DNA from 4 places in the Paenibacillus sp. FSL K6-0108 genome. Region 1 is predicted to be linked to each of the others. Evidence: riboswitches for the same ligand, from Rfam matches in the RefSeq annotation. Region 1 holds a riboswitch; each other region holds the start of a gene.
What was found. Region 1 has a riboswitch for cyclic di-AMP ahead of MHB49_RS00150 (3D domain-containing protein). Riboswitches for the same ligand answer to the same signal wherever they lie in the genome.
Positions count from the first base shown of each region.

Region 2: another riboswitch for cyclic di-AMP. It lies ahead of MHB49_RS07960 (hypothetical protein); the one in region 1 lies ahead of MHB49_RS00150 (3D domain-containing protein).
Region 3: another riboswitch for cyclic di-AMP. It lies ahead of MHB49_RS11465 (C40 family peptidase); the one in region 1 lies ahead of MHB49_RS00150 (3D domain-containing protein).
Region 4: another riboswitch for cyclic di-AMP. It lies ahead of MHB49_RS20585 (3D domain-containing protein); the one in region 1 lies ahead of MHB49_RS00150 (3D domain-containing protein).

Region 1 is NZ_CP150288.1:31,706-39,402, reverse strand. Features, by position in the region: gene purR (pur operon repressor) at 1-217, opposite strand, end outside; gene ispE (4-(cytidine 5'-diphospho)-2-C-methyl-D-erythritol kinase) at 316-1,170, opposite strand; gene MHB49_RS00175 (small, acid-soluble spore protein, alpha/beta type) at 1,320-1,496, opposite strand; gene veg (biofilm formation stimulator Veg) at 1,746-2,021, opposite strand; gene yabG (sporulation peptidase YabG) at 2,175-3,071, opposite strand; gene rsmA (16S rRNA (adenine(1518)-N(6)/adenine(1519)-N(6))-dimethyltransferase RsmA) at 3,131-4,033, opposite strand; gene rnmV (ribonuclease M5) at 4,038-4,583, opposite strand; gene MHB49_RS00150 (3D domain-containing protein) at 4,739-5,923, opposite strand; cyclic di-AMP (ydaO/yuaA leader) riboswitch at 6,197-6,450, opposite strand; gene MHB49_RS00145 (TatD family hydrolase) at 6,692-7,462, opposite strand.
Region 2 is NZ_CP150288.1:1,754,506-1,762,202, reverse strand. Features, by position in the region: gene MHB49_RS07970 (Nramp family divalent metal transporter) at 1-306, shown strand, start outside; gene MHB49_RS07965 (HAD family hydrolase) at 457-1,149, opposite strand; gene MHB49_RS07960 (hypothetical protein) at 1,312-1,710, opposite strand; cyclic di-AMP (ydaO/yuaA leader) riboswitch at 1,828-2,003, opposite strand; gene MHB49_RS07955 (glutathione peroxidase) at 2,370-2,846, shown strand; tRNA gene MHB49_RS07950 (tRNA-Leu) at 2,997-3,079, opposite strand; gene MHB49_RS07945 (urease accessory protein UreF) at 3,502-4,203, shown strand; gene MHB49_RS07940 (hypothetical protein) at 4,478-4,681, shown strand; gene MHB49_RS07935 (hypothetical protein) at 4,709-5,362, shown strand; gene urtE (urea ABC transporter ATP-binding subunit UrtE) at 5,388-6,083, opposite strand; gene urtD (urea ABC transporter ATP-binding protein UrtD) at 6,061-6,870, opposite strand; gene urtC (urea ABC transporter permease subunit UrtC) at 6,833-7,697, opposite strand, start outside.
Region 3 is NZ_CP150288.1:2,446,190-2,453,886, reverse strand. Features, by position in the region: tRNA gene MHB49_RS11475 (tRNA-Leu) at 299-382, opposite strand; gene pelA (pectate lyase) at 499-1,458, opposite strand; cyclic di-AMP (ydaO/yuaA leader) riboswitch at 1,871-2,002, shown strand; gene MHB49_RS11465 (C40 family peptidase) at 2,007-2,471, shown strand; gene MHB49_RS11460 (carboxymuconolactone decarboxylase family protein) at 2,584-2,913, opposite strand; gene MHB49_RS11455 (hypothetical protein) at 3,032-3,250, opposite strand; gene MHB49_RS11450 (hypothetical protein) at 3,375-3,704, opposite strand; gene MHB49_RS11445 (xanthine phosphoribosyltransferase) at 3,803-4,384, opposite strand; gene MHB49_RS11440 (hypothetical protein) at 4,587-5,645, shown strand; gene MHB49_RS11435 (glycosyltransferase family 4 protein) at 5,737-6,867, opposite strand; gene MHB49_RS11430 (GNAT family N-acetyltransferase) at 7,321-7,697, opposite strand, start outside.
Region 4 is NZ_CP150288.1:4,582,163-4,589,859, forward strand. Features, by position in the region: gene MHB49_RS20565 (DUF350 domain-containing protein) at 1-308, opposite strand, end outside; gene MHB49_RS20570 (PspA/IM30 family protein) at 404-1,075, opposite strand; gene MHB49_RS20575 (hypothetical protein) at 1,205-1,549, opposite strand; gene MHB49_RS20580 (polysaccharide deacetylase family protein) at 1,703-2,491, shown strand; gene MHB49_RS20585 (3D domain-containing protein) at 2,624-3,277, opposite strand; cyclic di-AMP (ydaO/yuaA leader) riboswitch at 3,280-3,475, opposite strand; gene MHB49_RS20590 (amino acid ABC transporter ATP-binding protein) at 3,761-4,483, opposite strand; gene MHB49_RS20595 (ABC transporter substrate-binding protein/permease) at 4,470-5,927, opposite strand; gene MHB49_RS20600 (M20 family metallopeptidase) at 6,109-7,284, shown strand; gene MHB49_RS20605 (alpha-glycosidase) at 7,528-7,697, shown strand, end outside.

The DNA of each region.
Region 1 (7,697 bases):
TCCACTTTACTCCCCCGGCTGCTCCAGCCAGTGTATGCAGTTCTCCCGAACCACCTTCTTCGAACACTTCCTTGATAATCGCCAAATCTTCACTGATCGACGACTTCGCAGCTCCATAGCGTTCGGCAAACGTGGTTAACGGAATAACCGTATGCGGCCTAGACAATAAGTACTGCGTCATTTCAACCAGCCTTGCGCTTCGTTTTAATTTCTTCACAGAGATCCATCCTCACGATCACGGAAAACATCCAAATCCGAATAATTATTTAAAAATATACCACCTTTATACGTGTTTGTACATTATAAAAGCGAATTTTAAGTTAGCATACGTACAGCATACACTTCTTTACAGAAGCCTCGCAGTCCATTGTAAATCCGGGCAACCTTGGACTCCTTGGAGACCAGTCCAAACACGGTCGGACCGCTGCCTGACATTAATACTCCGTCTGCTCCGAGCCGAATCATGGCATCTTTCAGATGCTGGACTTCCGGATGCAGCTTCAATGTGACGTCCTCAAGCACATTTCCCATTTGCCCGCACACTTCGGCAAAGGATTGGTTGCGGATGGCCTGCTCCATTTTGGCGGCACTTGGATGACGGACAATCTTATCGCTGCGGAAACGTCCATACACGTCGGCTGTGGACACATTAATCGGCGGCTTGGCCAAGATTACCCAACATTGCGGGGGATTCGGCATCGGTGTCAGCTTCTCCCCACGGCCTGTGGCGAGTGCTGTTCCGCCTGTAATGCAGAAAGGCACATCCGATCCAAGTTCAGCTCCGAGCTCCTGCAGCTCTTGATCCGGGATGTTAAGACGCCAGAGGCGATTCAATCCACGCAGGGTTGCCGCTGCGTCACTGCTGCCACCAGCAAGTCCGGCAGCAACCGGTATTTTTTTGTCCAGATGTATATGAACCCCGGTTTTCACGTCATACCGTTCTTTAATAAGCCTGGCTGCCTGAAAAGCCAGGTTCTTCTCATCCAGGGGAATATATCCCGCCTGACTGGAGATAAAGATCGTATCACGAGGCAGTTCAGACATTTCCAGTCGATCGGCAAGATCCACCATCGTCATGATCATCTCAACTTCATGAAATCCATCTCTTCTTTTATGTAAAACGTCCAGCATCAAATTAATTTTAGCAGGCGCTTTTTCGTAAATTTTCAAGGCGTTCACCCGTCCTCACCTTTTCCCTAAGACAACTTAACATATTATATCAAAATGGGGCTGTCAAGTCATTTCTATTCCGCATCCATGGGGAAAAAGCGAGGTCATTCCTGCCGGATTGCCCCGCTCTCCAAACCGATTGAACCGGATTACGATTTACGTGCCGCTTCTTCCGCCATTTGAATGGCCCGTTTCACCATATTGCCCGCATCCTTCGCTTTAATCCCGCCCCAACCTTCTTGTTGGACGGTATCATAGAACCCCAGGTCTTTTGCCAGTTCATTCTTGAGTTCATCCGACATTACACTTCTTCTTCTCCGGCTCATGGATCATCCTCCTCCAAATAATTCATTTACGATAAGTCCATTCGTTTCCGGGACTATTTGCCCTCAGGCCAAGTACATTTCTTTGAGCTGCTTAAGAAAATGTCTTGAACCTGTCCAAATAGTATGCCGCTTCTTCCCCAGACTCATTCCTGATCCTATATGGCTTCCAATAAATCGGTGTGATTATTTGTTTCTGAAAATAAAAAAAGCGATCTGCCCAATGGGGGCAAAATCGCCGTAAATCGATACTTACGTCTCCATATAGGAGCTATGCGTCTGGCTGCCTGGATCAAATACCATGACTTCCACCGATTCCGTAAGTATATCAGCATAACTGTAGGATACTCGCTTGAACGTTTCTTGCTCCTCATCAAGCTTGACAATAAAAACAGAAGGGTACGTTTCTTCCAATACACCTGTACGCTCAATGGTCTTACGGCGGCCACCATTAGCCCGCAGCATAATTTTCTGACCAATATGTGCATCGAGATTGCGTTTGATATCCAATAGCGTATTTTTAGCCATTGTCGACGACCACCTCTTTTCTTGTCCATTATACCGGATTTTACAGTCATTGTCAAATCAAAACTAATTATTATATCAGCATCAAAAAGTTGTTGTCAATGAATTTTTTTGCAAACAAAAAAAGCCCCTAGATGGGACTTTCTTCTGCCATCATCAGACGGCTGATGGATTCACTTTTAACGTGGATAAATCATTCAACCCGGGCAGTCCTACCCGGTAACTTCCTCGTGTCTCTACACCGCCCACACCCTGACTGCCACTGATCGTATTATGCAGAACGTCATTCATGTTCACCGTTTCCCGCACCGACGTGAAGGCTGCCTTGGCTGCCACGTAGACCGGGTCCAGGGCATGAATGAGGATTCTGCCTGGTGAGCTCGCAAAGTTGGCTCCGGCCCGCAACAAAGCCTCAAAGTGGGACTGACACGCCCCAGCTACAATCGTGAGTGCATCGAGATGGCGTTCATATTGTCTAGCCACCTGAATAGCGGATACAAAGTTCTGTGAATTCTTGTAACTTCCCAGACTATATAAGTCATAAGGCTGACGAGTCTTGAGTACCCCGTCATGGCCAGTAATGACAACAATATCTGGACGCACTTTGGGCAGCAGACGATATAAAGTGTCCGCCATCGCAGACTCATGTACATATTGCCCCTCCGCCGGGACGCGAAGCTGTTCATAAAGGTTCATGCTTTTTTTAAGATAATTGGGGTCACCATCCAAGTGCAGCACTTTACCAGGCATCTCGAAATAAGCCGGGTCTTGTTGAACTGACCATTCCTGAACTATACCTTCACGATTGCGCTCTGCCTGTTCCATTCGATTCTGCTGCAGGCGTGAGAGCGTCTGATGAGCCTTCACATGAGCCTGCCGCGTCTTGGCACTCTGCGGTTCATAAGGAACCTGTATCAAATCGTCAACAGGGGAATCGGCTAACAGCCGGAACTCGGTCCCTTTAATAATGGCACCGTCCGATTGGAGGCCTTCCACCCGGAAAGTCACATCTCCACCGTATGACTTTCGAACGACCAAGTCTCCGATATTCATCAACATAATCACCTCTACCCCATCGTATGGGCAGAAACCCGGATTGGTTCATCCGAATTTTACAATGGTGCACGTACCCCGGCTTCCCACATGACGGTACTGAGCGTAGCATACTCCTGCAGACTCAACGTTTCTCCTCGTCTCGAAGGCTGAATACCCGCCTGCTCCAGCAGCTGATCAGCCTGTTCTCTATTCTCTTTCGTGAAGAAACGGGCTTTCAGGTTATTGGAGATTGTTTTTCTGCGCTGAGCAAATGAAGCCTGTACCACTTCGAAGAAATGTGCCTCGTTCGGTATTTCAACCGGCGGTTGCTCACGCACCTTTAACTTGATTACAGCCGATTCCACATTAGGTTGCGGAATAAAGACCGTAGGTGGCACGATACAGACCAATTCCGGCATACTGTAGTACTGAACCGCGATACTCAGACTACCATAGTCCTTAGATCCTGGTGCAGCAGCCATCCGTTCAGCCACTTCCTTTTGAATCATGACCACAATGCTGTCCACAGGCAGCTTCTCTTCAAGCAGCTTCATCATGATTGGCGTCGTTACATAATAAGGAAGATTAGCTACAACACTCACTTTATCTACTGTTCCAAAATCCGTACGGAACAGCTCAGCCAGATCCAGCTTCAACACATCCCCATGATGCACACGAACATTCGGATAAGGCTGCATTACTTCACCCAGAATCGGCAACAGCCGCTGATCAATCTCTACAGCTGTTACGGGTCCGGCTACCCGAGCCAGACGTTCTGTGAGTGCTCCAATACCTGGTCCAATCTCAAGAGCGCCCTTGGACGCGTCCAGATCAGCTGCAGTTACAATTTTGTTCAATATATTTTGATCGATCAGAAAGTTCTGACCCAAGCTCTTCTTGAATGAAAATCCGTGTCTTTGAATAATTTCTTTGGTTCGTTTGGGTGTTGCAATCTCTATGGTTTCTTCCATGTCTTTCATACGCTCACAATCCTTCACGTTCAATTTGCGATAATGCCTCGGAGAACTCTTCCCGGGTAATCTGGAATACACTTAACCGCTTATGGAACTGCTTGCCGTTGCAATATCCTATGCCCAGCAGATTACCCATCTCCATACGACGTGCAGCAGCCTGTGGGTGCACAATCAGTCCCGCCGCAATCAGATCCTCCCAATCGATCAGACTGGGTGCACCTTCATATGACGTGTGTACGCGTGCCAATGCATGACGAATCGCCTCCGGTGAGGCGTTCTCCACTCCAATGTCGCCTTTGCGCGTTGCATCTGCCTCCGGAATGAAAGCATGCTTGCAACCAGGTACTTTATTGGCAATGATTTTACGAATACGTTCACCAGCATGATCCGGGTCTGTCAGTACAATAACACCACGTCTCTCTTGAGCAAGTGCAATCCGCTTTAGAATGCGCTGGTTGATAGCAGAACCACCAGTCTCAATCGTATCTGCTTGAACTGCACGTCGAATAGCTACAGTGTCGTCACGGCCTTCCACCACGATCACTTCTTTTATCATGTTCCATTTCTTCCTTTCTAACGCAAAAAGAAGAGGAATATCCTCTTCTCTGCCAAACGGCGGGGGAGACTGAAATCAGACCCCTCCGCCGCATATTCCGCATGAATCTTTCATGCACCTATTTTATAGCATTCCCATTTCAAAGTAAAACGATTTTAGTTCGCTTCCGGCTTCACCGGTCCGATTACATATACCGTCTTGCCTTTCTTCCGTCCGAAGTTCAGAGCATGCTTCACACTATCATAATACACATCAATTTTGTTGCCTTTAATGGCACCACCTGTGTCTTCCGCACGACGGAAGCCAAGGCCCTCGATATACACCCACCAGCCAATTGGAATGACTTTGGGATCAACTGCAATGGTACGTCCCTCGGTTACCCGAGTACCTGATGCTGTTTTTGTGCCGATACCGGGCTCTTCAGAAGAGTAAGCCGTCATGGATACATTTTTTAATACTTTTGAATATTTAAAAGAATTGCCTGATACAGTAATCACTTTGCTGCCCGATGCAGCGGTTTTCTTCGAGTTCGAGGTTGTTGCTGTTTTTGTCGTGGAAGTCTGCGCCGATACCGTCTGAATCACCGGCTCTTTCACAACAGGTTTGGCTTTGGTGCCAACGGCGATCACTTTATCAACACGATTCGTTGCGATCGATTTGCCCACCATTTTTTTGGAGACCAACTCTCCATCCTGAAATACCTTTTCGATATGCTGTACAAGTGTACCTTCTTTACCGCTCACAATGACACGATTGTCGCCCTTGTACAAGCTAGGGTCAGCCGTTTTGACCACTTTATAAGCGATGGGCTGTTCTACCTCTACCGTACGCTTTGTTACCCGCACTACGCGGATTTTCATATCCGCTTTGATGGTCGTTTCCAGCGCAGGATATACTTTGTCTTCACTTGCAACCTGAATACCTGATTTTTTAATCGCATCTTTTACCGATGAATCGGTTGTATACAGTGTCTTGGTGTCTCCGTCTGCCGTGATATTAACTGGAACGGCCCGCTCAATAACGATGCGGTCCCCATCTGTGATAGCCCCATTCAAGGGCATGGATACCTGATCGTGAGGGCTGACTGTGATTGACTGCTCCTCCAACATTTCCTGAAGCATTCCTGTACGAGTCTCTACCGCCTGAGCTTTGCCATCAATAACCAGTGAAATTTGTTTCCCGGCCTGACCGTAAACGACTAACAAGATCATGATTGTAAGCGCAATTGAGAAAATCGCGATCAATGCCATTTGACGCAAGTTCTCATGCTTCCACCGCAACGCGAAAGACTTACTGGATGATCGTGACTCATGGGTCTCTTCTGGTTGGAATGTGCCCACTTCTCCGTCCTCCTTCATAGCCTCGCCGTCTAAAGTAATGCATGATGTCTTTGACGCGACTATACCAAATTTTCTACAGAACACAGATCGGACCAACATAATCCGGTTCTGCACCATGAATCAATCTTCGCAACATGATGTCATCCTCCTGAATACTTACCGTATGATGACCGTTTTTCTTTTATTCAAAAACAAAAAAGCCAAAGAAAGAGTTTAAGAGGAACTCTTTCGTGGCTTCCGAATGATTCTGAATATCGGAAATTCATGCACGAGGTTGCCTCTCTTTTTCCGCTTGCGAGGTTAGCTGTCGGGTTCGGGCGAAAGAGAGCCGCCCTATCTCCGGTCACCCGCTCATGGCGGACGCCCTTGAATTCACCCCGAGACCCAAAGAAGAAATCAAATACGGCTTCGCAGATTCATACGCTGCTTTTGGGTCAGCGCATGTTGCGCATCGGCTGCAATCACCGATGTTTAAGCCCTATTGGTTCCCCCGCTCTCCGTTAACGGAGACTCAGCGAGACTGATTCATGAAAGTAATGTTGTATCATCGGAAAGTGTCCCTTTGTTCATCCCCCGAACATCTGTCCAATTTTCCGCACAACAATTCACTGAAAAGATGATATCCTGTTTCCATGCATGTTGTAAAGCGTTGTTCAAGTACGTTTTTCTAAATATTTGGTTAAAATATTGTAATATTCTTGATTTATTTGGATCAAAAAGCAAATTAACTCCGCCTAACTCACTTTTTCACCTGTTTTGCTCGATATTTTAACGAATCCCAAATCGTTCCATGGCATTTTTGGTCGTTATTGCTGCAATTTCCTCTACCGAAATGCCTTTAATTTCCGCAGCTGCTTCTGCAACCAGACGTACATGCGCTGTCTCATTTCGTTTTCCACGATAAGGATGTGGTGTCAAATAAGGAGAGTCTGTCTCGATGAAGAATCGGTCCATCGGAACCTTCTCAAGTACCTCTTTGGGCTGCTTCGCATTTTTGAACGTGATTGGTCCTCCGAAGGAAAGATGGAAGCCCAAATCCAGGCACATTTTTGCCGTTTCCCAGCTGCCAGAGAACGAATGCATAACACCGCCTACTTCTCCTGCTTTCTCTTCACGCAGAATCTTTACAATATCCTCATGCGCATCCCGGTTATGAATGACAATCGGCATATTCAACTCACGGGCCAGTCCGATCTGTTGTCGTAATACGCGATGCTGTACTTCTTTCGGTGAGGTGTCCCAGTAATAGTCTAGACCAATTTCACCGATGGCTACCACTTTTTCATGCTTGCATAAAGATGCAATCCATTCCAAATCATCCTCCTGCATTGTAATTGCATCCACTGGGTGCCAACCTACTGCTGCATATATAAAATCATAGGTTTCAGCCAGCTTCATCGTCGTTGGAATAGTCTCCCGGTTAAAGCCCACGTTAATCATGCGACCAACACCTGCATCCACAGCACGCTGGATCATTTCCTCGCGGTCCTCGTCGAATTGTGGCGCATCCAAATGTGTATGTGTGTCGAACAACATCATGCTGTATTTCTCCCTTCATGTCGAATAAACGACCATCTCTTTTTAATCCATCCTGTACATCTTAATCAGAACATAAATATCACTAAAATTGGATCATGTTTTTTTACATTTCGTTCCACTTATTTATTGAGCACAACATGTAGAACGAACAAGTTCTTTCATATCTATATGTGCTTATTTTTAGCAGATCAGGTTGTATTCTAATTGCTCTGATTACAAAATTATGTCGATCTAC
Region 2 (7,697 bases), 1.7 Mb from region 1:
CTGAACATTCGTATTCCGGCGTGGCTTCGTCGACTGGTTACACGTCTGATCGCGATCATCCCGGCCGTTATCGTAACAGCTATTGCCGGAGAGCACGGAACAGAAGAACTTCTAATTCTGAGTCAGGTTGTGCTGTCGCTGCAGCTGCCCTTTGCGGTCATTCCGCTGGTCATGTTTACAAGTGACAAAAAAAGCATGGGGGCTTTTGCCAACAAGTTGTGGCTCAAAATTATCTCCTGGATCATTGCCGGAGTGATCGTTGTCCTGAATGTGTATCTGATTATCCAGACCATTCTGTTGTTCTAGTTTAAATGGAACTACACTGTATTTTGTCTAACTCAAAAAAGCTGATCAACTCAAGTAACGTATCCCTTGAGATGATCAGCCTTTTATATGTTTGAGCAGTTTGAGCAGCAGCCTAATCCATACGGATTAGCTCTTAATACGACTCTTCATTCAGTTGTCTGAATTTTGAGTAACCAATAACAATGGAAGAAGTTCCTCCAGTGATTCAATCGTCCAGTCTGGACGCTCTGCATCCGCAAGCTCAGGCTGAAACCTGCCATAACCCTGTAAAATCCGAATTGTGTGCATACCCAGCTTCTTGGCCGGAATAATATCATTATCAATCCGGTCGCCGATCATGACCGCTTCCTCGGGTTTACATCCCGCCTGTTTCAACGCTACTGCATACAATTCAGGGTCAGGCTTGGACACCCCTTCTTCAGCTGAACAGGCCAGCACATCCACATACTTGCGCAAGCCGTAGCTATTCAGCCTACTTTCCGTTCCCGGACTTTGATTGGCAATGATACCAATCTTATAGTGCTGCGACAACGTCTGGAGAACTGCCTCGGCGGACGGGAAGGGACGCTCAAGCTCTTTGCGGAACTTCAGCTTCTCCTGTATCTGTTCCCGGTGCCCCTCATCGCTGATAAGGGTACGAATAGCCAATTTCATCGGCCATTGCTCGTAATTTCGGTAGGAGGCAGCAAATAGTTCTCGCACCGTCTGCATCTCCACCTGATAACCAAGCGCACAAGCTTCACGAACGAACTGACCGATAATATCATCTACCGGCTCCCATTCGTCCACGAGTGTATCCCCCACATCAAAGAACAACCATTGTATTCCACGTACATCCGGCACGCTTATTCCTCCTCGTTAGCCACAGGAAATTATCCCTATTTCCCAAACCATAAAAAAGAAGACCCACCAACATGCATGAGTCTCCTCAAGTTTCCGTTTATATATGATTTCAATTATAACAGGCGGCTGACACTGGATCAATCACAGGAATAGTACTAGCCACTAGCCATTAAGCAGAAACCCCACTTCCCCATTCAAGGAATATACAATACGGTCTGCTCCCATTCCCCGATAGATCCCTTTGGGATGGCTTTGTTCCGTAATAACACACAAGGACTTGGATGTCCAGGAGCGGCAGATCTGCAAATATCGACAGGTCAGGTTTAAGCTATTTTCAAAAATAAAAACATTGCCGACACTGCCTTGAGGCAAAAACCATTTCTGAGCAGCAGCCGTGTTCATGCGAATGACATGCTCCACACCGATTCTCCGGAGTCTGCGCTCTTCCCCTGCACTATTGGTCAGAACGGCAAACGGCATTTTTTTGTACATCAGCAATTTGATAAATTTACGTCCTGCTTCATTAGGAGCAGTTACTAAGATCATCTCTTTATCCATCATTCGTTCCTCCCTTGGCGTGAAAAGACAACAAAAAAGAAGCGTGGGGGACCAAGGCCTCCCGGACGCTTCTTCAATAATCCATAGCAAAAAGACACTATGAACCAGCGTACGGCTTGTTGCCTCTCCCTTTAACGCTTACGAGGTTAGCTGACGGATTCGGGCGCGAGAGTCGCCCTATTTCCGGCTGTCACCGGAAAATTCACCCCATGGATGCCTACTGTTCTAAACAGTTCATCCTGTTGGTTCCCCCGTTTCCCACCCATGAATGAATGGAAACTCAGCGATTAAAACATCGTTCCTTTATTTTCAATAATCAGAGCGATATCATCGTTTGTTTCGTTTTTCATGTAAAATTTAATTTAATTGGAATTACGATATGAATCATACACCCGTGCCATATTGGTGTAAAGTCTGCGCAGATCAACGAATCGACGGATTTTTGCCATTTCACATCAATAATAGCGCTTACAACACATCCATTCTCTACCCATCTCTTCAAAGCTCTCTAATTCTCTCTTTAGCGCAATTTGAACAGTAAATCAGTCACAGATCATACATGTCAGGTCTAAATTGAGATAAAAAAACAATATTAATTTTGCAATATTTAATTGTAATAAATATAATAGAAGGTAGAAGAATATGAAATGGAGGCGATTTTCATGTCAGTCTACGACTACAAAGTAAACACCCTTCGCGGTCAGGAAGTCGAAATGTCCAACTATCGTGACAAAGTACTGCTTATCGTGAATACAGCAAGTCAATGCGGCCTCACACCTCAATTCAAAGGTCTGCAAGAACTCCAGGACAAATTTAAAGACTCCCCATTTGAAGTTCTTGGTTTTCCAAGCAACCAGTTTGCACAAGAAAAAGGTTCTTCTGACGATATTGCCGAGTTCTGTCAGATGAACTATGGTGTCAGCTTCCCAATGTTTGAGAAAATCGATGTGAATGGTTCAAGCGCTCATCCTCTCTTCCAGCATCTTACCAAAGAAGCACCGGGCGTACTCGGCTCCAAAGCCATCAAATGGAACTTCACCAAATTCCTTGTGGATCAGACCGGTCGTGTTGTGAAGCGGTATGCTCCCCAAACAACACCTGATAAAATTGAAGCAGACATCAAAGCATTGCTTAAATAACAAGTGAAGGCCATCCGACCCCGACAGACAGCATGAGCATGCATTCAGGGGAATGGGATGACCTTTTTTTGGTCGGACCCGTCTTTACTGTAAAAAACACAAAAAAAGAAGCTCCCCATACGGGAAGCTTCTTCTTAATCGTTCTTATGATGCGGTCGAGAGGACTCGAACCTCCACGGGTATACACCCACTACCCCCTCAAGATAGCGTGTCTGCCATTCCACCACGACCGCATGTCGTAAATAATCGGCAACAGAATTGATTATACCCGGTTCATGTTTAAAAGTAAAGCATTTTTATTAATATCATTTTAACTGCGCTTTTCCTCCCATAAATCGTATAATCTCGTCATTTTCTCCTACGAAGTGCATATGATTAAATTTGATCTCGTTTGTATATCCGATTAGGCTGATGACCCTACTTTCTTTATAATAACCACTCTTCATATCCTCTTAGTAGAACTTAACTTATAAAGTTATATAAAATAACATTAAATAGATTTTATATTTAAAAAACCAAGAAACTATTGACAAAAAGCGGATATTTATGTGAATATATATATCATATAATTCGGATTTACTAACATAAGTCGAACCAAAAAGGAGTATAAATGTTATTTAACATAACATTTAACGAACGTAGGAGGCGAAAGATTGTGAACCGTGGGAATAAGCTGCTCGATTACGTCAAACTGCTTGATTCCTCTATCCAGGTCGGAGGGTTTACCCATTCCTTTGGTATGGATGCCCATATCGCTGAAGGTACAATTCGAAGCGCTGAAGACCTCGAATCCTTCATGCGCTGTCAATTGCACCCCAGCATTGTGCGTCTGGAAGGTATGGCGATTAAAGGTATATACACCGCAGCAGATCATAATGACGCGTGGCGTACAGCCCTCATCGACAAACTCGTTCATGTCCAGCGCACCCCCGTGAACCTCAGAGAACATGCCTCCACCATGGGCAAACGACTGATTAAACTAGCTCGCGCACTCCACCCATGGATTGATTTTAGCCATCTGGAACAAACCCTGGCTAAGTATGAATCCGTTGGCTGCCTCTCCACCGTTCACGCCTGGATTAACCACCACCTCGAAATCCCTGTCGAGGAGGCGGTCCTTGGTTATCTGCATTCAGCCATGAGTGCTTGCATAACCGAAGCCTCCAAAGTGATACCTCTTAACACAGATACAACCCAGGACCTGTTGGTTCGCCTGGCCGCAGACCTGGAGCATGAATGGCATACCGTCAGCGCCTCCGCTGCGGATGGACTGGTACAACCAACCTCAATGTCCATGAAGACGTTATTTCCAAGCTTTCACATGCTTGGTGCAGGACTTCACGCTTACAGAGCCTAATCTCTATCCACCTTCCCTTCATAATCCCCCTCCTCCTACTGTGGAACATAAAAAACACGCCGCAACCTCATTGCCGGCGTGTTTTTTATGTCATTTATTTTGTCTTTTTAACGTATTTACGCCATTTAACATATTAAAATACACTTATTTACGTCTTTTTTAATTGTTAGATGACGCAAATACGTATATAATAAATTATACAGCTCGCATATCCATATATTTTACACCAAGAATAACCAGCTGAACACTACATTCCAACGAGGGGTGAACCCTTTTGAACAAAAAGAAACCTGTGACTCCTTTCGGATGGGCTATCAAACGACGACTAACCGAACTCCAGGTCGACCAAAAGACATTTTGTGAACAGTATGGCATTCCGCCATACCGTCTGTCTAATCTCATTCACGGCACACGCAAAGCAACCCGGTTCAGGAACCAGGTCGCTGACATTTTGGAAATTCCTGATGATTTAAGATAAGTTTTCTGCCAAGGAGGAGCTCATTTCATGAGATACTTAATATCCGATCTGGAGAGATTATCGTTCCAGTCCATGCAGCACCAGCTTATCATTGTTGACCATAACTGGATCATTCGCAGCTGCAACACCGCTTGGCAACAAGGACTTGGGCAGCTGCTTCCCAAACCAAGCGGAACAGACCTCTCCAGAACAGCATCTGAACCGTCTCATTACCTCCACCTTGTAGAGCGGTGGACATTACGCGAGGAGAAAGCAAAGAATGCGAAGATTGTTCAGGAGTTGAAACGTATCCCTGCACCTTTTAAAGACAGTTATACATACGACATCTCCGTTCAAACTATCCACAACGAACAGCGGTGGTTCCGCTTGGAACTCACCCCATTGATTCAGGCCGACCCATCCCTTCTGTCTGATCTCGCATTGATTGCACACACGGATGTTACCGAACAGAAGCAGACCGAACGCCAATTGAAAAAAGCCCTTTCCGAAGTGCGCACTTTGCGTGGACTGCTTCCCATTTGCGCTGTCTGCAAACAAATCAAGGATGAACAAGACAGCTGGAACTCGGTTGAGAGTTATCTGGAGAAGCACACCCATGCCGAATTCACCCATGATATCTGCCCAGATTGCATCCGAAGACTATATCCGAAGTACTCCAATATCCTGGACAAGCGCTCCTGAACTCATCCTACCCTCAGCAGCTGATCTACACAGACAGATGGTGCTCAAACTGCGACATATCCAGTTCTCGCGGTGTTCCTTGCAGTGCAATTGCTCCTTTGTCCATTACATAAATATAATCTGCAGCACCGCGCACAAAATCAATGCTTTGCTCCACCAGCAAGATGGAGATTTCACCCTTTGCCTTAATTCCCAAAATGACCTGCCGGATATCCTCTACGATCGAAGGCTGGATGCCTTCTGTCGGCTCATCCAGCAGCAATAATCCAGGCCGGGAAGCCAGCGCGCGGGCAAATGCCAACTGCTGTTGCTGCCCGCCACTTAGATCACCACCCTGTCGACCATACATCGTGGCAAGCACCGGAAACATCGCCAGCACATCCTCCGGGAACATCTTTACACCCGCTGCACTTGTCTCCAGACCCAGCAGCAAATTTTCCTTTACTGTAAGCTGAGGGAAGATTTCTCTCCCCTGCGGCACATATCCAATCCCCGACCTGGCCCGCTTGGCCGGATCGAGGGTGGATATTTCCTGACCTTTCCACCGAACACTTCCTTTGCGCGTTTTGAGAAGCCCCATCAACGTCTTCATCAAGGTGGTTTTCCCTACACCATTACGCCCCATCAGGCATACCACCTGACCTGGCTGAACATCCAGATTCACACCGCGCAGCACATTGCTTTCCCCATAACCGGACTCAATTCGTTGCAGCGACAGCATGGTCATCCCTCCTTTTGCCCAGGTACACTTCAGCCACTCTCGGATCTTCCTGCACTTCCACCATCGTACCTTCCTTTAGAAGCTTGCCTTCATGCATCACCGTCACTTTGGCTGCATACTCGCGAACAAATTCCATATCATGCTCCACTACCACAACAGACCTTTCTCGCGCAATCTCCTGCAGTAGTCGACCCGTCCTGTGTGTTTCTTCGTCCGTCATGCCCGCTGCCGGTTCATCCAGCAGCAATACACGGGGTTCCTGCAGGAGCAGCATACCAATCTCCAACCACTGCTTTTCCCCATGTGATAGCGCCCCCGCACGTGTATCCACACGGTCCTGCAGACCAATTTGGAGCGTAACCCGCTCCATGGCCGCACTAATTTTTGAATACCGCTGAATACCCAGAGCCTGTAAAGGAGAACGACGAGTCTCCGCAGCCAGCGCCAGGTTCTCCTGCACGGTCAGACCAGCAAAGATGGACGGAGCCTGGAATTTGCGCCCTACCCCTTTTCGAACAATCTGGTGTTCCTTCATACGTGTCAGATCCGTACCATCCGCCATCTTCACCGTACCGGACAAGGGCTTGGTTTTGCCGCAAATGACATCCAGCATTGTGGTTTTCCCCGCACCATTGGGGCCAATCAGAAAATGCAGATCATGTTCATGCAGCTTCAGATTCATGCCTTTGACCGCAACAAAACCGCCAAATGCCACCGTAATGTCCTCGGCGACCAGGACTACCGGAGCGTCAGTAGACTTTTGGTTTTTCCTGACTGACTGGAACATGCACAACCTCTCCTCTCCGTTTAAGCAAGCGCACGACATGACGATATACACCAACAAGTCCATTCGGCATGAACAAGACCACAGTCACAAAGAGCCCGCCAATGACAAACAACCAACCTTCGGGATAAGCTTCACTGATGCCGGTTTTGGCTGCGTTCAACACCACAGCTCCGATCACCGCACCAATCAGCGTTCCACGACCACCCAAAGCAACCCATAGTACCATTTCAATGGAAGGCACAATCCCCATCATGGAAGGCGAAATGATCCCTACCTGAAGAACAAATAACATACCGGCAATTCCCGCCAGCGCTCCAGAGAGGGCGAAAGCCAACGTTTTGAAGCCCGCCGGGTCATATCCAAGAAAGCGAACCCGATTCTCCCCATCCCGCGCAGCTTCAAGCACCTGACCGAATCTGCTGTTCACGACCCGACGACAGAGCAGATAGGCGAGCACCAGAACTGCAAGTGTTATATAGTAGAGAGCAATCGTTGTCCCTGTCGAATGAAGGGTAAAACCAAAGATCGCGTTATATCCCGTTATACCGTTGGTCCCTCCGGTCCATTCCTGTTTGCCCACAAATAACGTTACTGTAATGAGTACTAACGCTTGGGTCAGGATTGTAAAGTATACACCGGTGATCCGGTTGCGGAACGTGAACCACCCCAGGGCAAAGGCCAGCAATGCCGGAAGGGCAATGCCCAGCAATAGCGCCACTGGGAATGACTTGAACGGCTCCCAGAACCACGGCAGACCACTAAGACCACTCCATCCCATAAAGTCTGGAAGTGTCGTACCGCTGGCCTGCAGCTTCAAATACATCGCC
Region 3 (7,697 bases), 2.4 Mb from region 1:
AATCCCTGTTGATAGCGCTTCCATACGAGAAGAGAATAGTGGATGAGGCATTCCCAAGATAGGTACAATTCGGTATTTTACGTACAATTAACCTGAAATACAGGGGCAAACCGTCGCAGAACAAACACTTTTCCATTTTTGGATAAATAAACAAAGATAAACTTCTTCTTTGCTCAAGTTGAAGGAATGGTTGAAAAACAGTCAGGATGAGCAACCACTCTGATCCGTAAAAAAATAAAAAAGGTTCCTAGAGTGGCAGCAATGCCATTCTAGGAACCTTTCTTCGTGTTACACATGATGCGGTCGAGAGGACTCGAACCTCCACGGGGGTTAGCCCACACGGACCTGAACCGTGCGCGTCTGCCAATTCCGCCACGACCGCGTATATCTTATCCCCGAGAAATTATATCGCGGCGACAAGAAATAATATATCATGTGCAGATAATTAGTGTCAACAAAAAAATAATTCCTCTTCTAATGTGTAAAGCTTTTTATAAATTAGATCTTGGAAGGCCAGTTGCCGTACCAGGCATACCCACCTCTTCTTTCCTTATCGATATCGCTGAGTTTGTATTTCACAACCCCATCACGTCCTACGAAAATCGGTTTATCCGTTCCAATTTCGTAGAAACGTGCCCAAATTGGCGCTGCACCTGAATCTGCAATGAGTTGGCTGTCTCCGTTTTCTCTGACATACTTGTAACCAGTAATTTTAACTTTGTTGAACCAGGCTTCTGCCGCTTTGATGGAGGCAGTAATTTTGGAGTTAGCCGGTCTAGTTTTTAAAAACTTCACAATTGTACTGCTCTCTCCAGCACTCAGAGAAGGCACTTCATAAATCCTAGCTCCTGCAGGTTTAAGGGTACTGGAATCATGCTGCTGCCCCCATGCAGTCAGTTTACCGTTTGTTACAACCTGTGTATTGAGAATAGCCTCTACACCTTTGGCAACTGATTTTTTACTGCGATCTGCAAGAGAGCTGTCGATGAATGAGAAATCTCCTTTACGTGCACCTACTTCATCCAGCATGTACATGACATTAATCATGGCATCGTCGTTGAAGGTAATGTGCTTGTGATAGCCCGAGCTCTGGTATACTTGCGGCCACCCTCCATTGGAGTACTGCATATTCAGCAAAAAGTTGATTCCTTTGATAGCAGCAGCCGAGTAGCGTGGATCATTCGTCTTTTTGAATTCCTTGGCTAATCTTCTAATTTCTGAGTATGTAGCTTTGTTATCAATCGTAGATTTGGTCCACTCGCCACTTGTTTCTTTGTAATCTTTCTTCCATCCCCCGTCAGGACGTTGATTCTTCAAAATATCAGAGATACTTGCTGTCGTTCCAGAGGCGTCTGCAGCAGATACCTTAGCAGCAGGCTGAAATACCATTCCGACAACAGAGAAAACCATTGTACATGCCATAACAAAAGATGCAAACCTTGTTTTTGCCTTCAACATAGATTAGAAACACTCCTCAATTCATTTTCTGCAAACTGTTCCCCTGCCAATCTGTCCTCCTTATATTTGTTTTTAAACTCAAACTATTTCTTTTCATCCAATAAGTGGAATGTATAAAAATGATTCTATGCAAAAATATGAATTTTGTCAATATTTGCAACAACATGTAACAAATTCTTTGGATTACCCTATAATTATCTTTTAATTGTATGTGAGAAAACCAATAAATTGTCCAATTTCTCTCCTTCTGAAACAGTAGTTACTTTTTTGTCATCTATTAGAACCCATCATTCGAGTTTTTTCTACATAATAATCTAGAATTCCGTTAACATTGAGATGATAAGAAGGGTTCAAGATCGGTTTGACATTTTCGCATTTATGCAATATAGTTTCAAAAGGTTACAAAAACTTAATTATTCATTTGCCGAGTTTCATGTTTGAAAACGGGGGAACCATTTTGGGTGAATTATTCTTATACATAGGAAATATAGGGAACCTTCTACCGAACCCTTAGCTAACTCCGTAGGCATCGAAGGGAGAACATAATTTTGAAAAAGCTTATCATTTCTATTTTTGGAGCAGCAGTTCTATTTACATCTGGTGCAGCAAGCACAGAGGCAAGCAGTATTAACACCGTCGTTAACAACATGACAGGCATACCTTACAAATGGGGTGGCACTACACTGGCCGGGTTTGATTGCTCTGGATTCATGAGATATATTTTCAACAAATACAGCATTGAATTGCCACGCACTTCGCAACAGCAAGCCAAGGCCGGAACGCCGGTATCCAAAGCCAATCTGCGTACGGGTGACCTGGTATTCTTTAATACGATGGGCAATGGTATTTCACATACAGGTGTATATATCGGGGGCGGACAGTTCGCTCATGCTTCAAGCAGCAAGGGTGTAAGCATCACCCAATTATCCAATCCTTATTTCAACGATCGTTACGTAACAGCACGCCGGGTAACAGGACAGTTTATGTATAACAAAATGCTGGGAAAAATATAAGTTAAACAAGGAAAAGGCTTCGGTTATCACCGGAGCCTTTTCTTTGTTTACATTGATTTTTCTACAATACTTAAAATTCGAGATCGTAATCAGCTTCAACACATCATCATTACTAATGCAAAGCTTTCTGTACCCTCATTGCACCCTGAGACAGCGCATGACCTCCGCCTACGGCTCCTGCCACAGCAACCGTCTCCATAATCTCCTGATCTGTTGCTCCCTTGGCACGTGCCTCTTCCACATGGTAGAACGTACACACTTCATTATTAGCGAACAAACCAATGCCCAGCGCAATCAGCTGTTTGGTCTTGGCATCAATCGCCCCTGCCTGAAAACATTCTCCAGTGAACTCATGATAAGACTTCACCACAGCTGGCAGCACGTCGCTTAATTCACCAATCTGATCTTTATAGGCATGAACCTTATCATTCATCAATGTCATGGTTACCGCACATCCTCTCGGCTGATATGTTACAAGCTCTCACTGTACCTATCTTTTCACCCGAGAGGTGCAATTATGCCAAAACATCCATGGTAAATGAACCTAAAGAACGCATGTCCTATTCTTCGAGCGGACTCTTACGTGGCTCGCTGAACAACTGATACTGATAATTCCGGTCGAGCTTGACCACACGACGATTCTGACGGCGAATGAGCACCTGCTCCCCGTCCCAGGCCACTACAATGCCCGTCACATCATTGGACTGAATCTCGTCCCGTACTACCCTTACTTTTTCACCCGATAAACGCAGTGCATCCAATTCTGCATCACTGATCATATTTATGGCGCCTACTTTCTCCAAAAAAATTATTTACAAAAAGAGACCTAAATGAAAAGTCATTTAGGTCTCACGTGACTGTATTGGACTGTCATGTCATTCGAAAGTATGTCCCGACTGAAAGTTACCGCTGCGCGTGCTCTTTGCTGTCGTTCTTCTCAAACCAAAAATCAAGCACTTTGGCGGACATCACACGTTCTTCAAGGTACTCCACTTGATGCGGTGTAAATTGTTCTTTCCAAGAGAAGGACAACTCTTCGCACAAGCCTACAATCGTCAGCAATTCTGACCAGGCAACGTAGCGTTTGTACCAGAAAAATTGAGGATGTTCAATCATATAGGGATAAAGGTCATCGAATTCCGTATGTTTACAATCCAGGGCACGCTCAAAATGTACTTTCGATTCCGCCAGCTTATCAATAAAAAATTGTTCTGTTGCCGGTTGGTTACCCATGGTGTTGCCTCCTCTCCCTAACATAACCCCATTATAAATGAAATCAGCGGTCATGCAAAGGCATTGTTATAAAATTAGGCACTTTTTCCTTTAAAAAGTCACAATTCGTTATCATCAAATTGCACGGTGCCATCGTTCAGTGAACGAATACGCACCAAGGCTTCTACCGGGATGCCCTGCTCCCGAATGGTGCGGGCTCCTGCCTGAAAACATTTTTCGACCACGACACCAAATCCAACCAGTTCCGCACCCGAACGTTCGATAATTTTTATGACACCACGAGCGGCATCGCCATTCGCAATAATATCGTCAATGAACAAAATACGGTCATTCTCATGAATATATTCACGGGACACCATAATATCAGTTACGATTCCTTTGGTAAAAGATGGAACCCTTTCACAGTAGGCGTCGGGGTCAGCCAAAAGTGTCTTTTTGCGACGGGCAAATACCAGCGGAACACCCAATTCATGTGCGGCAGCAAAGGCAACCGGAATCCCGGAAGACTCCACTGTAACGACCCGGGTAACACCACTTTCACGGAAACGAGCGGCAAACTCACGCCCCATTTCCATCGTCAATGCAGGATCTATCTGGTGATTCAGCAGACCATCCAGCTTAAGCACCTGATCTGACATGACTACACCTTCTTGTAAAATTCGTTGTTTCAATACTTCCATAATTTGACCTCCCAAGCCTATCCTATGACGTAAAAGTATCATACATCCGGCTATCAGTTCAAGCGAAATTGCCTTTGCTCTTGTCCAGAGCATCTAAATGACCCTGTCACACTTTAATTGTCATGACTTTGATGGGTCAAGCATACCTTGTACCATGGCACCCGCATGTCCAAACTATTCAGGGGCCTGAGAGGGGAAACGCATGAAACAGGCATTACGGGTGCTGCAGATCGCATTTACATACATTGGAACGGTAGTAGGAGCCGGCTTTGCAACAGGACAAGAGATATTGCAGTTTTTTACCCAGTATGGCAAATGGGCCACCATTACCATTGGCTTATCGACCATGCTCTTTGTCTGGTTAGGTACAAAAATGATGCTGATTGCCCATGATACCGGCTCGCGCTCTTACGAAGATCTCAACAAGCATCTATTCGGTCATAAAGCTGGAATCTGGATTACCTGGGTTACCCTCATAATTTTGATCGGAGTAAACAGTGTCATGCTGGCCGGAGCAGGATCGGTCTTTGTAGAGCATCTGGGGCTTCACTATCAGACTGGTCTGATTGTTACCCTTATAGGTACATATCTGCTGCTTGGACGGGGTATTCAAGCCATTCTGCAAATGAACAGTATCGTGGTGCCCATGATGCTCCTGCTGTCCCTGCTTATGATCACCAGCACCATACATCATCCCGGCGCAAACCGATTTATTACATTGACCACTGACAGCAATCCAATCCAGGTCTGGTTATCTCCTCTTTTGTATAGTTCATTCAACCTTGCACTTGCCCAAGCAGTACTCGTTCCAGTGGGTAATCAGATTCGCAGCCGAAAGGTACTGAAATGGGGCGGCGTTCTGGGCGGGATTGGTGTTGGATTCATGCTTATGGCAGCTCACTTTGCCATGTCAGCCCAGATGCCTGGCATCATCCAATTTGAAATTCCAATGGGAAGCATTGCCTTTCAACTTGGATGGATAGTCCAGTCTATCTATGTATCCCTCATTTTTATGGAAATCTTCAGTACATTTGTAGCCGATATCTATGGAATGACCCTCCAGCTCAGACAGCATGTCCAAGTACATCCCAAACTAATTATGCTGACCATCATGATGTTATGTTATTCGCTCAGCCAGTTTGGATTCAGTTCACTGCTCTCTATTCTTTACCCCATTTTCGGTAGTTTGGCACTGATCTGGGCTGCAAAATTAGTAATGGATCAATGGGGAAGCTTTCGCGGTCGTAACAAACACCTATAACAGAGGATCTTTTTGTTGCGAATCTTCGAATCCCTAAACATAAAAAAGCCACTGTTTACACAGTGGCTTCCTTCTTTTTCCTTTCCAGAAATTAGAACTGGCTCGGAAATTGCAAATACATTTTTTTCAGTTCATTGACTGATCTGCCCAAAGAGTAATGGGTTTTGGCCTTCTCACATGCCGAACGGGCGAGCTCATAACGGTACGCCGGGTCAACCATCACCTTCTCCAGCGCTTCTGCCAGTGCAGACGGATCTTCTGAAGGCACCAGTAAGCCGTTGCTGCCGTTCTCGATTTGCTCTGGTATGCCGCCAACGTCTGTACCTACAAGGGCAAGACAGCTAAGCGCAGCTTCGGCGAAAACAGATCCAAACGCCTCCGCCCGCGACGGAAGTACAAAGATATCAAAAAATGGCATGAATTCCTCAGGATGCAGCGTGTAACCATAGAAAATAGTCTCATTATAAATACCCAGCCGCTGGGCCAACTCTTCCAAGTCTGGACGGATCGGTCCGTCCCCAATAATATGAAGCACATAATCATGTCCCCGCGCTTTCAGTTCGGCACAGGCTTTGAACAGAATGTCCAGCCCTTTCGCCGGAACCAGACGGCATACGGTGACCAGCTGTGGTATCGCATTCTCATGGGGAATTGGCTTAAACCTTTTCTCATCAAAACCATTCGGAATGACACCGATGACATCGGGATGTTGCACATAAGGCGACAAATAACGACGGAAAGAATCCGATACGGTTAACAACCGCTCTGCCTGATGCTCCAGCTCACCATAGATGGACAACAGGAATTGATGCTCCGGTCCGTTGGGCTCAATGCGTCCGTTCAATATCAGTTCTCGCTCATAACTGGAGTGGATCGTTTGAATGAGGGGAACATCCGGGAAAACCTTCTTCATCGCAAGCCCCGCAATAGGGTGATGGGCATGAATCAGATCATAAGGCTTCTGAATACGCAGCTTGGTCCACCACAAATAATCCCGATACGTTTGCATATATTTTTGAACGACAGGACTATCCTGATACGGAGTCCAATCGAACGTCTCAAACTGGATATCTTCTCTGCCCTTGTTACGAATACGCTTGGGTAAAGAGAACAGATCCATCTCCCACCTCGGGGGGGTAAACCTCTCTTGCATATACGGAATCATAGAGGATACACCTCCGGGCTGCTCCGGAGGAAAGAAAAGCGCCTGCAGCAATCTCACCGTTAGTTTCCCCCTTTCTAGCATAAGTCTTCTCAGTACATCTTCAATCATGATATATCAGAACATATGTTCAGTAAAGGTACAAAATGAGATTTCTTATCACTCGGTCATGTTACCGCTTTAATCATTGAATTCATTTCAATATCAATTGTACCATGTTGGTTCTGATATTGACGACATTACGAATATTGTTAGGTCTTGAGCACAACTCCACCGGAAATAACCGCTCTCCTGGTGTCTTTATTCTACTATACGTTCATTTTCTTCATCTTGTTTGAGCGTAAGCCTTCACTCCAGAGCCGTATATACAACATATTCGGGATATGCTCGGCTAAGAAGCGGATATATGGAGGGAGATTAAACCTCTTTTGACGACATACATATGAAAGCCGGTGAGCATTGCTAGCTCCCGGCTAATTTGAGTTCTTCATATATTGCAAATTGTGGTGAAAATTATACAGACAGACGTGTGATCGCCTTTTCATACGTACTGAAGCCGTCTGTCTCTCGCACAAAGGTATAGTCGTTACGCGCATAAAAAGCGTTCAACGTGGCGTTATCCGCTCCACAATCCAATCGGACGATATGTTTATCCTCAAATTGTATCCCGCTGCTGGACCATTGCAAAATCGCGCGTCCCAATCCACTCTGGGCATATTTTCTGCGAATGGCTAATCGGTGCAAATAAAGTGCACCATCCCCGGCATACGCTTTGCTTCCCCACAAATGCACATCCCATGCACTTGGCTGACTCATCAAAATAACCATGCCAGCTACGTCAGAACCCTGCTTAAATACAAATACGTCGCCACGCTGAATCGCCTCCGCCG
Region 4 (7,697 bases), 3.0 Mb from region 1:
AGATCGAGGTTGGCCCATCTCCGAATCATAAAGTGAACCACACTCTCCAGAATCAGCAAAATGACAAAGGAAACAACGGATACAAGCAACGCTTCTCCAAGGTGACCCGCTGTCGATATGGAGGTCGCGAGTACATATCCCTGAGCAAACAGCTTCATAACCATACGTGTCGTAACGGCCATATTGCCAGCCTTCACTTCGGCAAAATCCTTATACTTTGTGAATAAAGAATCCACATACATCAAGACAAACAGCAAAACCGAACCCGATAACGTCCAGACCAGCATTGCCAAAATGTTCAAATCCATCTACATAGCCCCCACATTTCAACATGAACCGCAATTAAAAGCGAAGGAGAAACGCTGGTCTCTCCTCCGCTGGTGCCCCTGCTTGCTTACAAGGTTTAGTTCTTATTTTCGTATTGCTTCATCAATGCCGCCAGTTCATCCTCAACAGCCTGATCCTTGCCCAGCTTCTCGAACTCATCATCCAGCGATTTACCTTTGGACGACATCTCATTGCTGGCTTCGGCCTGAGCTTCCATCTGCATCATTTTCTCTTCCATACGCTTCATGCCGGCACTTGCTGTATCGGAGCTAAATCCGTTCAGCGCCTTGTTGATTTCGGTTTGGGCTTTTGCAGCGTTATAGCGCGCAACCAATGTTTCACGTTTGTTTTTCATTTGGGTCAATTGTTTGCGCATTTCGTCCAGCTTGCCACGAAGGTTATCGGCAGAAGCCTTGTTTTGGTCATAGCTTGTTTTGTATTCGGCCATCTTCTCTTCAGCCACTTTTTTCTCTTCCAGTGCCCGACGGGCCAAATCCATATTCTGTGCACGCGCTGCTGTATGTGCTTGCTCCTCACGTTTCTTCACGAGGGCTTCCTGTTCTTCAAACAGCTGCTTGAATTTCTTCTCAATGGCGATCTGTGCAGCTACAGCTTTCTCCGCATCTTCAAGATCTTCCTGCATATCCCGGATGTATTGATCCGTCATTTTGATCGGATCTTCTGCCTTGTCAATAATGGAGTTAATGTTAGACATTGTTAAATCGCGTAATCGTTTGAAAATGGACATTATGGTATTCCTCCTAGTCGATAGTTCATCCTTGTATATAATCATACATACGTGGCAGTGTTCTACTCGTTTCAATTTTAACAAAAAAAATTATAAAAAACGATTTAAGCCTACTTAACGCAAATTAAACTATTGAATCAGTCGACCCGTTTGGAACAACTCCTCATCAAGCAGCTTCTCTGAAGTCTGCACAATCTCATCAATCTGCATCCGCGTAATGGCATCAAAGTGAATTCCCATGATTACTGTTACCGTTACCTTCAAATGCAAGGCAGCCCTGCGTGCGAGTCTCTCACACAGTTCTTGCTCTTTATGCCCTGGAATATGCACCGTAGCCCCATTCACCCGTTCACGATCCGGATAAAATGTCGCTACTGCCCCAATATGTGATCTTCCTCCAGTTATCATAAAAACTTTATCTTCTCCAGCCTCAATCACCTGTAAACGAACGGAATTTAAGTTGTATGTACTCATCCTGCTCCACCTGTCCTTTTGATATGTAATATATATGGTGGAATTATGGCTCCGATTTGATGAGTCAGCAATGAAACATCTCACATCATGCATAAATACGGAAAGACGCGGGCATACCAAAGAGAACGCAATTTGGGAAAAGGAGGCACTAACATGCGTATACGCCTCATCATGTTATCCATCATGGTCATGCTTCTGGGAGGAAGTTACGCTCCTGCTCAATTATGGGCTTATTCAAGCCCTCAAACCGAACCTGCTTCGAAGTCTAATTCTTCCGACGAGGAACAGCTGACACTGGGACAGCTCAGACAGAAATATGCGGATACATTTAAAACCAATGGTCCCTCAACAAAAAAGGTCGCACTGACTTTTGATGACGTACCTGATCCTCGGTTCACCCCGCAGGTACTGGATATTTTAAAAAAATATAAGGTACGGGCTACGTTTTTCATTGTGGGACATCGCGCTGAGAAACATCCGGATTTGGTGAAACGCATGGTGAAGGAAGGGCACATTGTTGGCAATCACAGCTACAATCACCCGGAATTCAGTAAGCTGTCCATGAATGCATTTCGCAAACAGATCTTACATACCGGGGATATTATTCGTAATCTGGCGGGTTACACACCCAAAATGATTCGTCCACCCTATGGCGATATTAACGAGCAGCAGCTGCAATGGGCGGCCAAACAACATTACAGCATCGTGAACTGGAACGTCGATTCTCTGGACTGGAAGGGCCTCTCCAAAGAAGAAGTTAAAAAAAACATCCTCTCGGCTGTTAAACCAGGTTCCATTGTTCTGCAGCATGCAGGGGGCGGTGTCGGCTCGAAGCTGAGTGGCTCTATCGAGGCGTTGCCTGAAGTCATCGAAGAATTGCGAAACCGCGGGTACGAGCTGGTAACTTTGGACGAAATGCTGGAACTGCCAAAGGGTAAATAGAATCAGATGCCAGAATGCGGATATTAAAAAGGGGGTTCTTCAATCACATAATCATGATTGGAGAACACCCTTTTGTGTTTAATTTAGATTTAATTGGAGTCACTTATGATAATGTGCAGCTCCATTTTAATTTTATTTCAAAATGTAAAGTTCAACATCCTGAATACCAAATGTGCTCACAGATTGCTTGCTGCCAGGAATAAAGATATCGATCTTGTGACCTTTAATGGCGCTGCCCACATCACGGGCCGTAGCGACAAATGCCTGCTTTGGCAGTCCTGGATGTGTATGACCAGTCACAAGTACCTTTGTACCCAATGGAATGATACTTGGGTCTACCGCAATGGTACCCAATTCAAGCGGATTACCGAAGTAATCCACAGCACCCCATCCTCCATTTTCGGAAGCATCAGAAGAGTATGCTGTTGCCTTTACATCGACAGTTTTGCTGTAATCAAACGTTTTTCCCCATGCCTGTACAACCTTGCTATCCGAATTTACATCAAGACTTGCGGCGGTTACCGTTTTAGCTGCAGCAGAAGCTGTATTCGTTGTTTTACCTGGAATCGTAATTTTCAAACCACCATAAATGTTGTAAGCAGAAATGTCATTGTTAGCTTTAATAAGTGCGTTAAGCCCGACTCCATATTGTTTGGATAAGGTGTAGAAGGTATCCCCTTCTTTGGCCACATGAACTGAATCGGCATGAGCCGGAACGGCCTGAATGAGCATTGCTGCTGTCAGCAAAGCTGTTGCTGTTTTGGCTATACGTTTCTTGTTAATCATGGTCTTCCTCCCTCATTATGCCTGCGAAGTTAGTTGTCGGATTCGGATGGAGGAAACCACCCTATAGGTTCAATTACATTAAAAATTATGTAGCCCTAATTCACCCCAAGCCGTGTGCAAATGATTCTTCCCCAAGCACACTCTGCATCGTTACATCCCCCACACTCCCAACTCCGGAAGTTTCGGCAGGAACAAATATATCACAATTTTGTAACCAAGAGTCGTAGTAAATGTTACCATCTGGCTAATTCATTTCAAATTTAGGCTGAATTTAAGCGGTTTTTTTCAAAAAAATGTCTATTTAAGCTTATATCGTTGATGACAGAAACGTTACTTTTTATGTAAATCTGTGCGTATCCTTACATAACAAAACCATCCCTGCCGACGGGCTGTCGACAGGGATGGTTGAGGGGATGAAATTCTCATCCAAAGTACAGATTTTGCAATTTCATCCTGATCTTCATCCTTAATAACTCGGATGTATTAGAGCACTTTAGCGAGGAAGTCACGTGTACGTGCATGCTTGGGCTCACCGAACACTTCAGCAGGCGTTCCTTCCTCTACAATAACCCCGCCATCCATAAACAGGATGCGGTCACCCACTTCGCGTGCGAAGCCCATCTCATGCGTTACAATTACCATGGTCATTCCGCCCTCTGCAAGCCGCTTCATGACATCCAGTACTTCGCCGACCATTTCAGGGTCCAGTGCAGAGGTAGGCTCGTCAAACAGCATGACATGCGGCTGCATCGCAAGAGCTCTTGCAATAGCGATCCGTTGTTTTTGTCCGCCGGACAGCTGATTTGGATAGGCGTCTTTTTTGTCAGAGAGGCCAACCGTCTTGAGCAAATCTGCACAGATTTGTTCCGCTTCGTGTGCAGGCTGTTTCTTCACTTTAATCGGAGCAATCGTAATGTTCTGCTGCACCGTTTTGTGCGGAAACAGATTGAAATGCTGGAATACCATCCCCATTTTTTCACGAGTTTCATTAATGTTATGTTTCGGGTCAGTGATCGAAACTCCCTCAAAGTTAATCTCACCGGAAGTAGGCTGTTCCAGTAAGTTCAGACAACGCAAAAAGGTACTTTTCCCCGATCCGGACGGACCGATGACCACGACAACCTCGCCTTTTCCAATCGTTACGTTAATGCCTTTGAGCACTTCGTTCTTATCATAGGATTTATATAATTGTCTAACGTCTATCACTTGCACCCAACTTCCTTTCCAGTCGACCCAGCAGTTTGGACAAAATGAACGTCAGCACAAAGTAGATGGCTGCCGCAATCAGGAATGGATTCATCCCTTGATACGTAATATTTTTGACCACACTTGCCTGGTACATAATGTCCACCATACCGATAACCGAGATAATGGAGGATTCCTTGATAATGGTCACGAACTCATTACCGATCGCCGGCAACACCGCTTTGAACGCCTGTGGGAGCACGATGAAACGCATGGCCGCACCTCTTCCCATCCCCAGTGAACGAGCTGCTTCCAGTTGGCCGCGATCCACACCCTGTATACCAGCGCGGAAAATCTCGGCAAGATAGGCACCACTATTAATGGACAGTGTTATAATCCCCGCCTGAAGAGCCGAGAAATTAATCCCAAAAGTCAATGAAACACCGTAATAGATAATCATCAATTGCACCAGCATGGGCGTACCACGAATGACCTCAACATAAGCTGTTCCGATCCAGCGCAAAATGGCGATGTCATGCAGACGGAACAGACAGATGATCAAACCGATAATGACCCCGAAGATTACACCCAGTGCAGACAGTAAGAGGGTGTAGCCCACACCTGTTGCATAGAAGCTTTTGTACTGCCAGAATACTTCGAAAATGTTTTGTTTACTCTTCTCTGCCATCAACTGGCTTGCTTCAGTGACCATCTGATCGATTTTATTTTCGCTTTTCAGACGTTTGAGCGTTCCGTTCACTGCATTCAGCAATTCTGTATTGCCCTTACGAATCCCGATTGCCGCTTCGGCCTGCTCTTCATCCGGAATAGCCGGAGCTAGTCCAATAATATCATCGAGATAACCGGCAGCTACCGTATCTTCAACGATCGCAGCATTTACACGATTGGTTTGCAATTGCAGCACGATATCGGATATTTTATCCAGTGCTGTCAGTTTTGCCCCTGGGATTCCCTGACCAATCGTTTCCTGAATGGAGCCTTTTTGTACTCCAATTTTTTCATTCTCCAGATCAGCCATGGTTGGATATTTATCTTTATCCGCATTGCGAATCATGATGACTTGCTTTGATTTATAATAGGTATCGGAGAAGTCGATGCTTTGTTTACGTTCATCCGTTGGTGTCATACCCGAGATGACCATATCCACACGACCACTCTGCAACGCAGGAAGAAGTCCGTCAAAACCCATATCCTCTATTACAAGTTCTGCGCCAAGATCGGCAGCAATTTCTTTAGCAATCGAAATATCAAATCCGACGATTTGGTCTTTACCATCAATGACTTTATGGAATTCATATGGTGCAAAATCGGCACTTGTACCGAGCACCAGCTTTTTACTGCCTGAATTGCCTGTAGTTCCCGTTGCCAACGCAACAGGAGCAACCGTAGTTAGCAATACCACAAAAGCTAGCAGCATCATGGTGTAACGACTAATCAATTTCAACCCTGTTCTCCCCTTATAATACTTTGTATGCTTTCTGTTGTTGATGCCTGAGTCATTATAAAGTAGAATGCATGATTATGCAATGCATTTCGACATTACAAATCCTGACTAGTTTCTGAAAAATAACCGCAACTATGATATAATTATTGAATTATTTTCATTTTTGCTTAAGGAGTCCACCATGACATATACCAAAACACAAATTTTAACTGTAATTGATCAATATGCTTCCCGTTTTAAAGAGATTTCATCATACATTGGTGCGAATCCCGAACTTGGGAATGAAGAATACCTTGCTTCTGCACGGTTAAAAGAAGAACTCGCCTACCATGGTTTTTCCGTAGAAGCTCCTGTTCTTGGCTTGGAGACCGCATTCATTGGTACGTATGCTGCATCCAAGCCAGGCCCGACGATTGCCCTGTTATGTGAATATGATGCACTACCAGAAATCGGTCATGCTTGTGGGCACCATCTGATCTGCATGATGAGCCTCGGAGCTGCGGTAGGTCTGAAGTCCATACTCAATGAAGTGGGCGGAACATTGAAAGTGTTTGGTACACCGGCGGAAGAAACGCGTGGCGCCAAAGTGCCTATGGCTGAAGCGGGTTTATTCGATGACTGTGATATCGCACTGATGGCGCACCCGTATTACGCGTATGAGAAATCTGGCAGCTCCCTGGCTATTGATGCCGTACAATTTGAATTCCATGGGAAATCTTCGCATGCTGCCGCAAGTCCACATGAAGGCATCAATGCCCTGGATGCGGTTATCCAGACGTTTAATGGTATTAATGCGTTCCGTCAACAAGTGAAAAGTACGGTTCGTATCCACGGGGTTATCAATAGCGGAGGACAGGCAGCCAACATCATTCCTGACTACGCTTCTGCTCAATTCTATGTACGTGCCTCGACGAGAAAAGAGTTGAATATTCTCACTCAACGTGTAATTCAGATTGCGGAAGGTTCTGCTCTGCAAACCGGATGCCGGCTTGTGACATCCAATTACGAGACATCCTATGATGAGATGGTCACGAATGAATCGTTATCCGCTGCTTTCAGTGCTAACCTGCTTGAACTTGGCATTTCACAAGAGGAGATCGTCAGTGGCAACGACCATGGTTCCATGGATATCGGTAACGTATCCTTGCGATGTCCTGCAATCCATCCGTATATCCGTGTTGTGGACGAAGTTCATACGCTTCATTCCATTGAATTCCGTGATCTGGCGCTTCAGGAACGGGCCCTGGATGGTATGATCCTTGGAGCCAAGGCAATTGCTGCAACTGCTTATGATGTTCTTACACAGCCTGGGCTGCTGCAAACCATTCAAACAGAGTTTAAGCAAGCCAGTCGCTAAGTTTTTCGTAAACTGCTGTATATTCATCTAGGGTGTTCCTCTTAACCTGCTTTTCAGGTCCTGAGGAGCATCCTTTTTGTTTTGATAAGTACGTATATACGGACACAAGCTGGAGATGCTGTGAAAAGAAAACATTGAAAAATGTTGAAATTCTTACATTTAGCGGCCGTACTTATGGTTCATATGCTCTCTAACTTGGTTATTTATAGCTATAACTGTATCTTGAGTTCAGGAGGTGTTGTCATGCTGCTCGAAGCGATGTATCACGTTCCCCGCGATAAATGGGCCTATGCTTATAATCCCTCGACGATTCACCTGCGTGTACGAACGAAGAGAAACGATGTGCAATATGTGACTGCACTGACTGGTGATAAATATGATTGGAATGGAACCTATAAGGAAATTCAACTGGA